DNA from 2 places in the Thalassobaculum salexigens DSM 19539 genome. Region 1 is predicted to be linked to the other one. Evidence: predicted binding sites of a transcription regulator. Region 1 holds the regulator's gene; the other holds the start of a gene.

Region 1 (7,682 bases):
GGGATTGGCTGTGCTCCAGGGTCGCCTGGACGGTGCCTTCGACGACGAGGGAGTCGCAGGCCGTGATCTCGCCGGACAGCGAGATGTCCTTGCCGACCAGGAGACGCTTGCTCTCCTCGTTGCCGCGGGGCGCGGTCGGCCGGCGCTGCGGAGCGCCGGGAATGTCGGCGGCGGAGCGTCGGGGAATCTCGGGCACGAAGCCCTGGCCGGGGGTACGCGGGGGGGTCGAAGCGGACATGGCCGAACCTTTCGAGTCGGAAGCGGCGGAGGAGGGGGAGGATGTCGAGGTGTCCGGACGCACGGTGTCGGAGTCCGGCGACCCGGACACGCTGTCCGCGCCTTCAGACTGGCTGCCGATGGGGGTTGATGAGGAGAGATCGTCGGTGTCGGAGCCGGACTCCTTCGATGCGCCCGCATCCATCACCGGTTCGACATTTCCGTCTCGCGGCATTTCGGATGCTCTGCGACGCCGGAACATGGCTTATCTCCTAACTGAGCGCTTTCGGCTAAACGGTTGCCCCACCGGTATTATCGCGGAACGGTTCGGCGCCGCAACCGTTCATGTTCGTGGACCGCAAAAGCGGTTGCCACAACGGGGGTTGTGAGGTTCACCACAGGGATCGTCGACAGCACGGCGATGAGCACCCCGCCGAGAAAAAGCGATCCCTGATTCGCGCGCCGGAACGTCCGCATCGACATCCGGTCCAGGGTCCGCTGACCGACCATCTCGGCGTATTCGCGGCCGAGCAGGTAGCCGTTCAGCCCGTAGAACACGATCAGATTGAGACCCGGCAGCACGAAATACAGCGGCAGGGCGAGGATGTTCAGGCCGATGGACAGGAAGGCGAAGCGCAGTCCGTCGCCGAGCACCTCGCCCATCGGCACGTGGCGCGGGGTCGGCGCGGTCGGATAGTGGGTCGCCATCACCGCGTCGGCCACCCGGTCGGCAAACACGCCGCTGACCAACTGCACGGAGCCGGGAAAGAAGATCAGGGCGAAGATGAAGGTTCCGATGGCGCCCAGCCAGACCAGCAGGCTGTCCAGCCACTCGGTCCCGGTCTGGGCCAGGGCGCTCAGCGCGTAGCCGACGCCGATCGTGAGAACGACGATCAGGGCGAGGCTGGCGCCGATCGACAGGATCAGCACCGACCGCAGGCGGGGATCGCCGAGCTGCCCCAGGGTCAGGGAAATCGATTTGAACATCGCCGTCTCATGTGGCCATCTCATGTGGCTGCGTCGCCCCGCCGCTTGAAACCACGAAGCCGCGCCGTATTCAAGCGCGGCTCGCCCGTGAAGGGTCGATTTCCGCACGGGACCGCCCACGAACCCAATCGCCGGGGTTGATCGGTTCGGTCAGACCACTAGGGTGCTGGCGAGGCCGTTTCCAAGAACTCCTGGAGATCTGAATGACCAAGAGCCTGGATGTCGTCGCCATCGGCAACGCCATCGTCGACGTCATTTCCCGCTGCGACGACGCCTTTCTGGCGACGGAGAAAGTGGAGAAGGGCGCGATGACCCTGATCGACGCCGAGCGTTCGGAATCCCTCTACGCCGCCATGGGGCCGGGCGTGGAGATGTCCGGCGGCTCGGCCGGCAACACCGCCGCCGGCCTGGCCGCGCTCGGCAGCCGCACCGGCTATATCGGCAAGGTGCGCGATGACGGGCTGGGCAAGGTGTTCCGCCACGACATCACCGCCCAGGGCGTGCGCTTCGAGACAGCGGCGGCCCCGGACGGACCGCCGACCGCCCGCTGCCTCGTCCTGGTGACGCCGGATGCGCAACGGTCCATGAGCACCTTCCTGGGCGCCTGCGTGAACCTGACCCCCGAGGATATCCCCGAGGACCTGATCGCCGACGCCCAGGTGGTCTACCTGGAGGGCTATCTCTGGGATCAGCCCGAGGCCAAGAAGGCGTTCGTCAAGGCGGCGGAGATCGCCCACCGCTCCGGCGGCAAGGTCGCCCTGTCGCTGTCGGACTCGTTCTGCGTCGACCGGCACCGCGCCGATTTCAAGGAGCTGGTGAAGCATCACGTGGACATCCTCTTCGCCAACGAGGCGGAGTCCCTGTCGCTGTTCGAGACCGACAAGTTCGACGATGTGCTTCAGGCAGTTCGTTTCGAGGTCGAGACGGCGGCCCTGACCCGCAGCGAGAAGGGCGCGGTCGTCGTCCATCGCGACGAGGTCCACGTGCTCGATGCCGAGCCGGTTGCCCAGGTGGTCGACACCACCGGGGCGGGCGACCTCTACGCCGCCGGGTTCCTGCACGGATACACCGCCGGCAAGGACGCCGTGACCTGCGGCCGGATGGGGGCGATCTGCGCGTCGGAGATCATCAGCCACGTGGGCGCGCGGCCGGAGGCCGACCTGAAGAAGCTGGTGGCCGAGAAGCTCGGCTGATCGCTTAAGACGACTCTGAGCCGGATCCGGCCTTGCCCGGGTCCGGCATCACCCACATCAGCACCAGCAGCAGCGGCAGGCCCAGCAGGGCAAGGCCGGCGGTCATGGTGAAGAACAGCGCCCAGTCTCCGCCCAGGCTGTCGACGATGACGCCGGCGGAGGACGCGAACCAGATCCGCGCCAGATTCCCCAGCGAGTTCAGCAGCGCATATTGGGTCGCCGAGAATGCCGTGTTGCAGAGCCCGGCGAGGTAGGCGACGAAAGCGACGGTCGCCAGGCCGCCGGTGAAATTGTCGGCGATCACCGCCACGGCGAAGACGTCCGCGTCCTGGCCGGCGCCGGCGAGATAGGCATAGGCGAGGTTGGTCGCCGCCGCGGCGAGGCCGCCGGCCAGCAGGGCGCGGAACACGCCGGCCAGTTTCACCAGGATCCCGCCCGCGAAGACGCCCACGCAGACGGCGGCGAGGCCGAACACCTTGGTGACGTCGGCGATCTGCGTCAGCTCGAAACCCAGCTCCCGGTAGAACACGAAGGACATGCGGCCGAGCAGCGCGTCCCCGAACTTGAACACGAAGACGAAGACCAGGATCAGCAGCCACCAGTCCCGGCGCATGAACTCGGCGAAGGGGTCGATCAGTGCCTGGCGCAGCCAGATCGCGGCACGCTCGGTGGCCGGCGCGCCCGTGTCGCTCACGTCCTCGGGCAAGGGATCGCGGGGTGTCGGCTCCGGGGCCAGCAGCGTGGCGGCGACGGCGATCAGCAGGGTGCAGGCCAGGATAAGATAGGTCGCGTTCCAGCCCAGGTTGGCGGCGAGATAGAGGCCACCGGCGCCGCCGACCAGGGTGCCGCCCAGATGCCAGCCCCAGATCGCCACCGCGGATCCCGCGCCGAACTCTTCCGGTTTCAGGATGTCGACCCGATAGGCATCGATGACGATGTCCTGGGTGGCGGACACGAAGGCGACGAAGACGCAGGCCAGCGCCACCATCGACACGTCGGCGGTCGGATCGGTCAGGCCGAGAAAGGCGATGGCGGCGATCAGGAGGAGCTGGGTCAGCAGCGCCCAGCCGCGCCGGCGGCCGAGCCGGTCGGTGAGGCCGGGCAGCCGCAGCCGGTCGACCAGCGGCGCCCACAGGAAATTGATGGCGTAGGCGGTGGTGGCGAGGCTGAACAGGCCGACGCTGGACCGTGAGAAGCCGGCATCGGTCAGCCAGATCGACAGGTTCGAATAGACCAGCGGCGCCGGCAGGCCCGACGCGAAGCCGAAGACGAGGATGATGAGCATCCGGCGGTCGAGATAGACCCGGATGCCGTCGGTCCAGGAGGTGCGTTCAGCCGCCATACCGATGAGGTATCTGAGTCGCCCCGGCTTGCCCAGCATCATTAGATGCTCGGCGAGCGGGGGAGCGAAGGGACGCCGGTCAGGCGGCGTTGGCGTCGAGCGCGTAGCCGGCGGAGCGCACCGTGCGGATCATGTCGTCGTCGTTCTCGCTGTTCAGCGCCTTGCGCAGCCGGCGGATATGGACGTCGACCGTGCGTGGCTCGACATAGACGTCCGGACCCCAGACGGTGTCGAGCAGCTGTTCGCGCGAGAACACCCGTCCCGGATGCTCCAGGAAATGGCGCAGCAGGCGGAACTCGGTGGGTCCGAGATGGATGTCGCGCTCGCTGCGCTTCACCCGATGGGCCGCCAGGTCCATGGTCAGGTCGGCGAAGCGCAGGATCTCGTCCTCGGTGGAGGGCCGCGCCCGGCGCATCACCGCGCGGACCCGGGCGATCAGCTCGGCCGGGCTGAACGGCTTGGTGATGTAGTCGTCGGCCCCGGAGTTCAGGCCGCGGATCCGGTCGCCCTCCTCGCCGCGGGCGGTGAGCATGATGATCGGGATGTTCTTCAGGTCGGGCGCGCGGCGCAGCCGGCGGCAGGCCTCGATCCCCGACAGCAGGGGCAGCATCCAGTCGAGCAGGATCAGGTCGGGCCGGCGCTCCGCGGCGACCAGCATGGCCTCCTCGCCGTCACCCGCGTCGATGACGCGGAAGCCTTCGCGTTCCAGGTTGTAGCGGAGCAGGGTGACGATCGGCGCTTCATCCTCGACGATCAGGATCAGTGGTTTCATGGGCTGGGTCACTCGCGACTAGAGTACGATCTGTACCGTGAATCGTCCTCTAAACCTTTGAATACAGAGCAAATTCACACGAACGGATGAGGCCATCCGACCGTGATCCGCTCTAGGACGATTCTTCGGAGAGCTCCTCCGGCTTGACGACGGCGAAGCTGCTGTTGTCCCCCTTCGGCCGGTTGCCTTCCAGACGGCGGCCGGTCTCCTCGAAATAGACGGTCTCCGCGATGTTGGTCGCGTGATCGCCGATCCGCTCGATGTTCTTGGCCACGAAGAGCAGGTGCGCGCAGGCGGTGATGTTGCGCGGATCCTCCATCATGTAGGTCAGCAGCTCCCGAAAGAGGCTGGTGTACATCTGGTCGATCTCTTCATCGCGCTGCCAGGCCACCATGGCGCGCTCCACGTCGCGCTGGGTATAGGCGTCCAGCACGTCGGTGATGATCCGGTGGGTCAGCCGGCCCATGCGGGCGATGCCGTTGATCGGCCCGACCTCCGGGAGCTGCGACAGGGCCGAGGCGCGCTTGGCCACGTTGGTGGCGTAGTCGCCCATGCGCTCCAGATCGTGCGAGATCTTCAGCGCCGACAGGATCTGGCGCAGGTCGTGGGCGACGGGCTGGCGCAGGGCCAGCATCCGCAGGGTCAGCGCCTCGACCTGATCCTCCAGGTCGTCGATCGCCTTGTCGGCCTCCACGCACTGGGTCGCCAGGGCGTCGTCGCGCTTGGCGATCGCCTGGATGGAGTTGGCGAGCTGGGCCTCGACGAGACCGCCCATGCGGGAAATAGCCGACCGCAAGCCGTCCAGTTCGTCGTCGAACGAGGACACGATGTGGCTGTCGGACATGATTCAGACCTCCGGAAACGGGTGACGGGCCGCAGCCGCCTACCGGCCTGCGGCGTAGCGTTCGAGCCTAACCGAAACGTCCGGTGATGTACCCCTGGGTGCGGCTGTCGACTGGATTGGTGAAGATCGTCTCGGTCTCGCCGACCTCCACCAGATCGCCCAGGTGGAAGAACGCGGTGCGCTGGGACACGCGGGCAGCCTGCTGCATGGAATGGGTGACGATGACGATGGTGAAGTTCTCGCGCAGCTCGTCGATCAGCTCCTCGATGCGGGCGGTGGCGATCGGGTCCAGGGCCGAGCACGGCTCATCCATCAGGATGACCTCCGGGTTCACCGCGATCGCCCGGGCGATGCACAGCCGCTGCTGCTGGCCGCCGGACAGGCCGGTGCCGGGCTGGTCCAGCCGGTCGCTGACCTCCTTCCAGAGGCCGGCCCGCTCCAGGCTCTTCTGCACGATCTCGTCCAGCTCGGCCTTGCCGTGGGCGATGCCGTGGATCCGCGGACCGTAGGCGATGTTGTCGTAGATCGTCTTCGGAAACGGATTCGGCTTCTGGAACACCATGCCGACCCGGGCGCGCAGCTGCACCACGTCCAGGGACGGGTCGTAGATGTCGTGCTCGTCCAGCGCGATCCTGCCGGTGACCCGGCAGATGTCGATCACGTCGTTCATGCGGTTGAGGCAGCGCAGGAACGTGGACTTGCCGCAGCCGGACGGGCCGATCAGCGCCGTGACCTCGTTCTGGTAGACGTCCAGGTCCACATGCTTCAGCGCATGCTTCTCGCCGTAGTAGACGTTGACGTCACGGGACTGAACCTTGGTGTAGCGGTTGGCCAATTGCTCGGGGCTCGGCGATTTGGATGCGACTTCGGGTGTCGTCGTCATGGACGTGCTGCTCATCGGTATTTCTCCTTACCACCGCCGCTCGAAGCGCTTGCGCAACAGGACGGCGACCGCGTTCATCAGAACCAGGAAGCCGAGTAGGACCATGATCGCCGCCGAGGTCTTTTCCACGAAGGCGCGCTCAGGGCTGTCGGCCCAGATATAGACCTGAACCGGCAGGACCGTCGCCGGATCGGTGAAGCTTTGCGGCACGTCGACGATGAAGGCGACCATGCCGATCATCAGCAGCGGCGCGGTCTCGCCGAGCGCCTGGGCCATGCCGATGATGGTGCCGGTCAGGATGCCCGGCATCGCCAGGGGCAGCACGTGGTGCGTGACCACCTGCAGCCGCGACGCGCCCAGGCCCAGGGCCGCCTCTCGGATCGAGGGCGGCACCGCCTTCAGCGCCGAGCGGGAGGCGATGATGATCGTCGGCAGGGTCATCAGCGCCAGCACCAGGCCACCGGCGAGCGGGGCCGAGCGCGGCAGGCCGAAGAAATTCAGGAACACCGCGAGGCCGAGCAGACCGAAGACGATCGAGGGCACCGCCGCCAGATTGTTGATGTTCACCTCGATCAGGTCGGTGAACCGGTTCTTCGGCGCGAACTCCTCGAGATAGGCGGCGGCCATGACGCCGATCGGGAAGGAGACCAGCAGGGTCACCGTCAGGGTCAGGATGGAGCCGATCAGGGCGCCGTAGATGCCGGCCTCCTCCGGCTCTCGGCTGTCGCCGGTGGTGAAGAAGTCCACGTTGAACGCCGCGTGCACCCGGCCCTCGGCCTCGAGATGGTCGTGCCAGCTGATCTCCCGGTCCTTCACCCGGCGGTCGCCTTCCGGCAGATCGCGGTCGATGAACCCCTTGGCGAAGGTGTCCATGTCGTCGGACATCTTGATGGCCACCGTCTGGGTGGTCCCGATCAGCGACGGGTCTTCCAGGACCATGTTCCGCAACGCGAGATCGGCGTTCGGCGAGACCAGGCCGTAGAGCATGCGCCGCTCGCGCCGGTCATCGGCGGCATCGGGGAACTCGCGCTTGAGAGCGTCGCGCACCATGTCGAGATAGTTGGCGCGCAGCAGCGTCTCGCGCTCCACCGACCCGCCGTCGGGGTTCAGCTCCTCGGCGCTGAACGTGATGTCGAGATCGACCTCGTGCTGCCAGAAGGCCGAATAGCCCTTGGACACGATGCTGCCGAGCAGGATGAGCAGGATCACGCCGGCCGTCGCCACGCTGGCGAGACCCAGCAGACGGAACCTGCGCTCGCGGGCATAGCGGCGCGCGAGGTGAGGGCCGACGAAGACCGGACGGCGGATCGGATCGCCCGACGCGCCCCCGGGGGAGACACCCTGAGGAGAGGAGGTCGTGTCAGTCATACTTCTCTCGGTATTTGCGGACCACGCTCAGCGCGATCACGTTGAGGGCGAGCGTAATGAAGAACAGGACGAGCCCG
Region 2 (7,682 bases), on a different contig from region 1:
ATCAGGGCGGTGGCGGTACTGCTCTGCAGGAAGCCGGTGACCGTGAACCCGGTGAGGAACGAGGTCAGCCGGTTCCGCGTCGCCGCCGCGATGCCGCGCCGGATCGCCGAACCGAAGGCCCGGGTGATTCCGGTGCGCACCATGCGCACGCCCCACAGGAGCAGGGCGACGCCGCCGGCGATTTCGATGAGCAGATGCATTCAGGTTTCCCGCAGTCGCGACCGGTACGGCCGCGACCCTTCGTCAGATGATGGCATGGCGGACCTTGGCGGAGACCCACTCGCTGACCAGCACGGTGATCAGGATCAGGATGAAGATCACCGTCACCTGGGGCCAGGCTAGCACGTTCAGGGATTCCTGCAGCCGCAGGCCCAGTCCGCCGGCTCCGACCAGCCCGAGAACCGTCGACTCGCGGATGTTGATGTCCCAGCGGAACACCGTGATCCCGGCGAAGGCCGGCAGGATCTGCGGCACCACCGCGTAATCCATGAGCTGCGCCTTGCTGGCGCCGGTGGCGGCCACCGCCTCGACCTGTGCTTCGTCGATCTCCTCGATCGCCTCGTAGAGCAGCTTGGCGACGAAGCCGATCGAGCGCAGGGCGATGGCGACGATGCCGGCCATCACGCCGGGGCCGATGACCGCGACCAGCAGCAGCGCCCAGATCAGCGAGTTGATCGAGCGGCTGGCGACGATGATCAGCAGGGCGACCGGCCGCACGAAGCGGGTGCTGGGGGTGGTGTTGCGGGCCGCCATAAAGGCCACCGGCACCGCCATGAACAGCGCCAGCAGCGTGCCGAGCGTGGCGATGTTCAGAGTGTCCCAGAGCGGCTCCAGCAGGGCCGGGATATACTCCCAGCGCGGCGGGAACATGCGCGAGCCGATATCGGCGGCCTGACGGGGCGCGTCGGTGACGAAAGCCCAGATCGTGCTCTCGGTCATCACCTGCCAGCAGAACACGAACAGGGCGACGAGCAGGAGCCAGCCGAGCCAGAGCGCCAGTTCCTTGCGGGTGGAGCGCCGGCGCCAGGTCCGGTGGGCGAGGTCGGTCATCGTCATCATTGCACCCACTTCCGCACGTAGCCCGACAGGTATTCGGCGGCCATGACGATCAGGATGATCAGGATCAGGATCGCGGCGGCGGAATCGTATTCGTAGCGGTCCATCGCGGTGTTCAGGGTGGCGCCGATGCCGCCGGCGCCGACGATGCCGATCACCGCCGACTCGCGGAAATTGATGTCCAGCCGGTAGAGGCTGAGGCCGATCAGGCGCGGCATGACCTGCGGCTGGATCGCGTAGTTTACGATCTGCCACCAGCCGGCCCCGGTCGCCCGCACCGCCTCGGCCTGGGCCTCGTCGATATCCTCGATGTCCTCGGCCAGCAGCTTGGCCAGGAAGCCGATGGTGGCGAAGGACAGGGTCAGGAAGCCGGCGAACGGGCCGAAGCCGAACATGGCGACGAACAGGATGGCGACGATGATCTCCTGGAAGCTGCGTGACAGGGCGACGATGGCCCGGCACACGGCGTAGATCGGCAGGGGCGCTATGTTGCGGGCGGCGCCGATGCCGATGGGGATGGAGATCAGCACGCCGACCACGGTCGCGGTCACCGACATGGTCAGGCTCTCTTCCATGCCCTGGAGGATGTCCTCCCAGCGGCTGGTGAAGTCGGGGACCAGGAAGCCCTCGATGAAGCGCTGGCCGCGCTCCAAACCTTCCCAGACCCGCACCCAGTTCACCTCGACCGAGGCGACGGCCAGCACCAGATAGAGCAGGCCGCCGCCGTACAGCGCCCAGCGCAGCCAGGGCCGCTTGATGATGGGCGGCCGCGTCCAGCCCCGGTAATCGGTCGCGCCGGTCATGCCCGCGTCGGTCATGTGAGGCCCGCCAGGCGTTCGCGGTCGACCGGGACCGTGCCGGGATGGTCGGCGTCCTCGTCGATGTCCTCGCCGTCTTCGTCGGCCTTGCGGATCGTGGCGGACCAGTCCTCCTCGCCGTAGATCTGGGTGAGGACGTCCGCGGTGAGTTCGTCCGGGCTGCCGTCGAAGACCACGCGGCCGGACTGCAGGCCGATGACCCGGCGCACGAACTGCTGGGCGAGGGCGACGTCGTGAATGTTGATGATGGCGGGCAGGCCGCGCTCGTCGCAGATCTCCACGATCAGCCGCATGATCTGCCGCGAGGTCTTCGGGTCGAGCGACGCCGTCGGCTCGTCGATCAGCAGCAGGTCGGGATCCTGCTCCAGGGCGCGGGCGATGCCGACCCGCTGGCGCTGGCCGCCGGACAGGGCGTCGGCGCGCTTGTTCACATGGTCCGACAGTCCGACCCGGTCGAGCAGGCGGTAGGCGTTCTCGATCGATGCCGGCGGAAACTTGCGGAAGAAGCTGCGCCAGAAGCCGACATAGCCGAGCCGGCCGGACAGCACGTTCTCCATCACGGTGAGGCGTTCCACCAGGGCGTATTCCTGGAAGATCATGCCGATCCGGCGGCGGGCGCGGCGCAGACCGCCGCGGCTCAGGCCGGTGATGTCCATGTCGCCGAGATAGACCTGGCCTGAGGTCGGCTCGACCAGACGGTTGATACAGCGGATCAGGGTGGATTTCCCCGCCCCGGACGGCCCGATCAGGCCAACGACCTGACCGGGCTCGACCGTAAGGCTCACATCGGTGAGCGCCCGATCTCCGGTTGCATAGACCTTCGAGAGGTCCTTCAAGCGCAGCATTCGGCCGCTCCCTAAAATGTGCCGGTCAAAGGGTGTTGTGTGACCGTGGGGTCACTTGCAGTCGTAGGAGACGCCGTTGGCGGTGTCGATCTTGCGGATCACCTCCCAGTGGGACTTGTAGGTGATCGGGATGAACTGCTCCTCACCGGACCGGGCGAACTCCTCCTTAAGGGCCGAGCCTTCCCAGTCGAAGGTGAAGAAGGCTTCCTTGATCTTCTCCTGCAGCTCCGGCTTCAGGTTGTAGACGTAGCCGAACCCGGTGGTCGGGAACTTCTGCGACTTGTAGATCGAGACGACCTGATCGGCCTTGATCACGTCGCGGGCCACCATGCGGTGCAGCACCGAGTTGGCGATCGCGGCGGCCGGATAGTCCTTGTTGGCCACGCCGAGGATCGAGTTGTCGTGCTTGCCGGAGAACACCGGCTCGAAATCCGTCTCCGGGACCATGCCGTAATCGGCCTTCAGGATCGCCGACGGCGCCTTGAAGCCGGAATTCGAGGTCTGCGAGGTGAAGGCCATCTTCCGGCCCTTGATGTCCTCGACCTTCTCGATGCCGCTGCCCGGATAGGTGATGATTTCCATGTTGTAGCCGAAATCGCCGTCCTTCGAGGCCATGATGGTGAAGGACACGAAACCGGCGCAGTTCACCGCCAGCGGGTTGGAGCCGGTGTTGAAGCCGGCGACATGCAGGCGACCGGCGCGCATCGCCTCGATCTGGGCGGCGTTGGACTGCACGGGGAAGAACTGGACCTTCTTGCCGGTCACGCTCTCCATGTGGCGCAGGAAGCCGTCCCACACCTTGGCGTAGACCGCCGGATCCTCGACCGGGGTATAGGCGAAGATGAGGGTGTCGGGATCGACCTGCTGGCTCGGATCGGTCGGCGTATCGGCGACCAGATCACCATTGTCGTCCTTGAACCGGGAGTCGAGGGCGTAGCTGGGGGCGGCCCAGCTCAGCGAGACCGCGCCGACCAGACCGGCGAGGGCCGACAGCATCAAATTTCTGCGAATCATGTGATTCTCCCTACAGGTCGTTATCGTCGGCCCACCTGCGGTATGACCGAACATTACAGTTTTGTGACATCAGCATTATCGTGGTCCCGGGCGTGACCCAAGCACAAAATATATGCGTCAGTGTCCGATGGACCGGCGGAACTGGGGTTCGACCTAGTGCGGCAGAATCCACGGCCGCCCGGTCAGCGGATCGGCCATGACCTGGGCCGCCAGGCCGAACGCCCGGTGCAGGTTCTCGGCGGTCACTACCGTCTCCGGCGCGCCCTCGGCGATCAGCCCCTGCGGGCTCAGCAGCACCAGGTGATCGCTGAACCGGGCGGCGAGGTTCAGGTCGTGCAGCACGCTGACCACCGTCATGCCGGTGTCCGCGACCCGTTGCTGCAGCAGTTTCAGCATCTCGATCTGCTGTGCCAGATCCAGGTGGGAGGTCGGCTCGTCCAGCAGCAGCAGCGGGGTCCGCTGAGCCAGCACGAGAGCCAGCCAGGCGCGCTGGCGCTGGCCGCCGGACAGCTCGGCCAGCGGGCGGTCGGCCATGTCGGTCATACCGACCGCGTCGAGGGCGTCGGTGCAGGCGTCGCTGTCGTCCCGCGTCCAGGGGGCGAGCAGGCCGCGCCACGGGGTCCGCCCGCGCCGGACCAGCTCGCCCACGTTGATCGCGTCCGGGGCGAGAGGGAACTGCGGCAGGATGGCGAGCTGCCGGGCGACGTCGCGGGTGTCGGCGGCATGCAGGTCGGCGTCGCCCAGCAGCACCCGTCCCGCCGACGGTTTCAGCAGCCGGGCCAGCGCGCGCAGCAGGGTCGACTTTCCGCAGCCGTTGGGGCCGAGGATGGCGGTGCTCCGTCCCACCGGGAAGACGAGGTCCAGTCCTTGGATCACCTGGCGGTCCTGGTAACCGACCGACAGGGATTCCGTGCGCAGGCTGATCGGGCTCACAGCTCGCCCCTTTCCATCTCGCGTGACAGGCGCCACAGCAGGTAAGGCGCGCCGAGAATGCCGGTGGTGACGCCGATCGGCAGCTGCAGGCCGGGGAGGCTCGCCCGGGCGACAAGATCGGCAAGCACCATGATGACCGCGCCCGCCCCCGCGGCCGCCGCAAGCCGGGCGCCCGGGTCGGTCGCCCGCGCCAGGCGTACGCCCACCGGCGGGGCCATCAGCGCCACGAAGGCGACGGGGCCGACGATCGACACGGCCACCGCGCACAGGCCGATGGCGGTCGCCGCCAGCAGCAGCCGGGCCCGCGCCACCTTCAGGCCGAGCCCCGAGGCCAGCTCCGCCCCAAGCTCGAGCAGCCGCAGGGCGCGCACCTGAAGGGCCAGGCAGAGGACGAGCGCGCCGCCGGCCGCCATGAGGATCCGGACATGCGACCAGTCGCGGGCGGAGAGCGAGCCGACCAGCCAGCGTTGGGCCTCCGCCGCCTGGGGACCGGACAGGCGGGTCATCAGGAACGAGCCGAAGGCCGAGGCGGCGAAGCCGACCCCGATACCGACCAGGACAATGGTCACCGGCGAGGCGCCGTCGATGCCGCCACGGCTGCCGGCCGGGCGCGACAGGGTCAGGACGATCAGGCCGGCCGCCAGTCCGCCCGCCGCCGCCGCCAGCGGCAGCGGGACGCTTGTCCCCATGGCGATCGCCGCCAGAATGGCGAGGCCGGACCCGCCGGTGAAGCCCATCACGTCGGGCGACGCCAGAGGGTTGCGCAGCAGGAGCTGGAACACCGCGCCTGCCAGGCCCAGGGCGGCACCCGACAGCAGGGCGACGGCGACCCGGGGGCCGCGCAGAACCGAGATCGTCAGCGCCGCCGGTCCGTCGCCGCCGGTCAGGCCGTCCCACAGGCTTGCCGGGCTGAGGTGGATCTGGCCGACCAGCAGGGCCAGGGCCGCCGAGCCGGCCAGCAGCAGGACGAGGACGGTGCCGCGGATCATCCGATCGCTCCCGGCCGGATCCGCCGCGCGATCAGCACGAAGATCGGCCCGCCGAGCAACGCGGTCATGACGCCGGCCCGGATCTCCGCCGGGGCCAGCAGCAGGCGCCCGGCGCTGTCGGCCAGGAGAAGGATCGACGCCCCCAGCAGGGCGGCGGCGATCAGTCCCGGCCGCAGGGAGCCGCCGACCAGCCGACGGGCGATCGGCGGTACCATCAGGCCGAGGAAGGCGATGGGTCCGGCGATCGCCACCGCCGCGCCGGTCAGCAGCGCGATGCAGACCAGTGCCCCCGCCTGAACCCGGCCGGGTCGGGTGCCGAGGCCGCGGGACAGCGCGTCGCCCAGCGCCAGGACCTCCAGTTTCGGGGCCAGGGCCAGGACAAGCAGGAAGCCGGCACCGGCGGCGAGCGTCATTTCCACCAGCGGGCGGGCCCGCGCCTCGGCCAGGGATCCGACGATCCAGAACCGCATGACATCGAGGGTCTCGCCGCGCATCAGCACCGAGGCGGTGACCAGCGAGAGCAGCAGCACGCCGAGCGCGGCGCCGGCCAGGGTCAGGCGCACCGGGCTGGCATTGCCGCGCAGCCCGCCGCCCAGGGCGAAGACCGCGGCGGCCGCCAGGGCCGCGCCCGGAAAGGCGAGGAGCGACAGAAGGCCGGCATCGACCTGTCCGAGGACCAGCGCTCCGACCACCACCCCGAAGGCGGCCCCGGCGTTGATCCCGAGGATGCCCGGGTCGGCCAGCGGGTTGCGGGTGACGGCCTGGATCGCCATTCCCGCCGCGCCGAGCGCGCCGCCGCAGACCAGCCCGGCGACCGTGCGCGGGAACCGGATGGCGCGGATGGTGACATGGGCGGGGTCGGTCGGGTCCGGGGCGACCAGCGCCTGCCAGAGTTCCGCCGGGTTGATCGGCCGATACCCCAGCAGCAGGCTGATCAGGATCGCCAGGAGCAGCAGGCCGAGCAGGGGCGCCCAGCGCGTCATGGGGCGAGGCCGGCTTCGCGCGCGCTGGCGACCGGGGTCGCCGGGTCGCCGTCGATGGCCGCGGCGATGTCGTCCTCCAGGGCGTTCAGCGCGAAGGGGAGGGACAGCACGCTGCCGAAGGACAGGGCGGCGGCCAGCACGCCGCCGGCGAAGACCTCCCGGCCCTCCCGGCAGGCCTCCAGGGTCTGGCGCATGGGTAGTGCCACGAGATCCGGGCTGGTCTGGAAGCTGGACACCCAGAGCAGCAGGTCGCCGTCCAGCGGCGACAGGTCCTCCGGCGACAGCGGCGCGTAGAAGTCGTTGACGCCCGACAGTGCCGCGACCGCGTCGGTCGGCCGGAATCCGAGCTCGACGAGGAAGCGGGCCCGGGTGTCGGCGCCGATGAACGCGCCGGTCTCCCCGCTCCAGTGATAGGCGGCCACACCGGTCTTGCCGGCCGAGGCCGGATGGCGGCGGCGGGCGTCGGCGAAGGCCGCCCTCACGCCGGCCATCAGCTCCTGCGCCTGGGCAAGCCGGCCGGTCGCCCGGCCCAGGGTCAGGGTCATGCGGTCCCACGGCGTGCCGTACGTGCTGTCGGTGGCTTCATGCACCAGGACCGGCGCGATGCGGGAGAGCACCGTGTACTCGGCCTTGGAGATCCCGGCGCCGATGGCGACGATGAGGTCGGGGTTCAGCGACGCCACCCGCTCCATGGACACCTCGCCGGTCAGCACGTCCGGCGTCGCGTCGCCGAGCTGGCGCTGGGCCCAGGGCCACACGCCGTAGGGGAAGGCGCCGAACCAGTGGCGCACGGCGACCGGGCGCACACCCAGGGCCAGAAGCGGATCGTGGCTGGTATAGCCGAGCGAGACGACACGCTGCGCCGGTCGCGGCATCAGCGTCGTCCCGAAGGCATGATCGAAACGTAGGTCAGCGGCAGCCGCCGGGCGCGCCTGTACGCAGGCAGTCGCGGCGGCCGCCAGGCCGGTCAGGAAGGAACGGCGCGAGACTGTCCCGCGCCATCCGATGGTCTTCGCTGCCCGCCGATCGGCAGAATTCGTCACC

The links. Region 1 encodes PhoB, which activates phosphate uptake and scavenging genes when phosphate is short. Its sites were predicted from a motif close to TNTCATAAAACTGTCA; they were not measured.
Region 2: the regulator PhoB is predicted to act here: its motif matches at 3,787-3,802, upstream of phnD (phosphate/phosphite/phosphonate ABC transporter substrate-binding protein).

What each region holds. Positions count from the first base shown of each region.
Region 1 is NZ_KE384095.1:461,256-468,937, forward strand. It holds gene G578_RS28820 (bactofilin family protein) at 1-238, opposite strand, end outside; gene G578_RS0122580 (EI24 domain-containing protein) at 529-1,203, opposite strand; gene G578_RS0122585 (adenosine kinase) at 1,407-2,396, shown strand; gene G578_RS0122590 (AmpG family muropeptide MFS transporter) at 2,401-3,738, opposite strand; gene phoB (phosphate regulon transcriptional regulator PhoB) at 3,818-4,510, opposite strand; gene phoU (phosphate signaling complex protein PhoU) at 4,623-5,354, opposite strand; gene pstB (phosphate ABC transporter ATP-binding protein PstB) at 5,422-6,252, opposite strand; gene pstA (phosphate ABC transporter permease PstA) at 6,265-7,605, opposite strand; gene pstC (phosphate ABC transporter permease subunit PstC) at 7,598-7,682, opposite strand, start outside.
Region 2 is NZ_KE384093.1:1,621,606-1,629,287, forward strand. It holds gene G578_RS0111975 (Na/Pi cotransporter family protein) at 1-200, opposite strand, end outside; gene phnE (phosphonate ABC transporter, permease protein PhnE) at 244-1,056, opposite strand; gene phnE (phosphonate ABC transporter, permease protein PhnE) at 1,056-1,874, opposite strand; gene phnC (phosphonate ABC transporter ATP-binding protein) at 1,871-2,719, opposite strand; gene phnD (phosphate/phosphite/phosphonate ABC transporter substrate-binding protein) at 2,771-3,733, opposite strand; gene G578_RS0112000 (ABC transporter ATP-binding protein) at 3,887-4,666, opposite strand; gene G578_RS25995 (FecCD family ABC transporter permease) at 4,663-5,655, opposite strand; gene G578_RS0112010 (FecCD family ABC transporter permease) at 5,652-6,638, opposite strand; gene G578_RS0112015 (ABC transporter substrate-binding protein) at 6,635-7,513, opposite strand.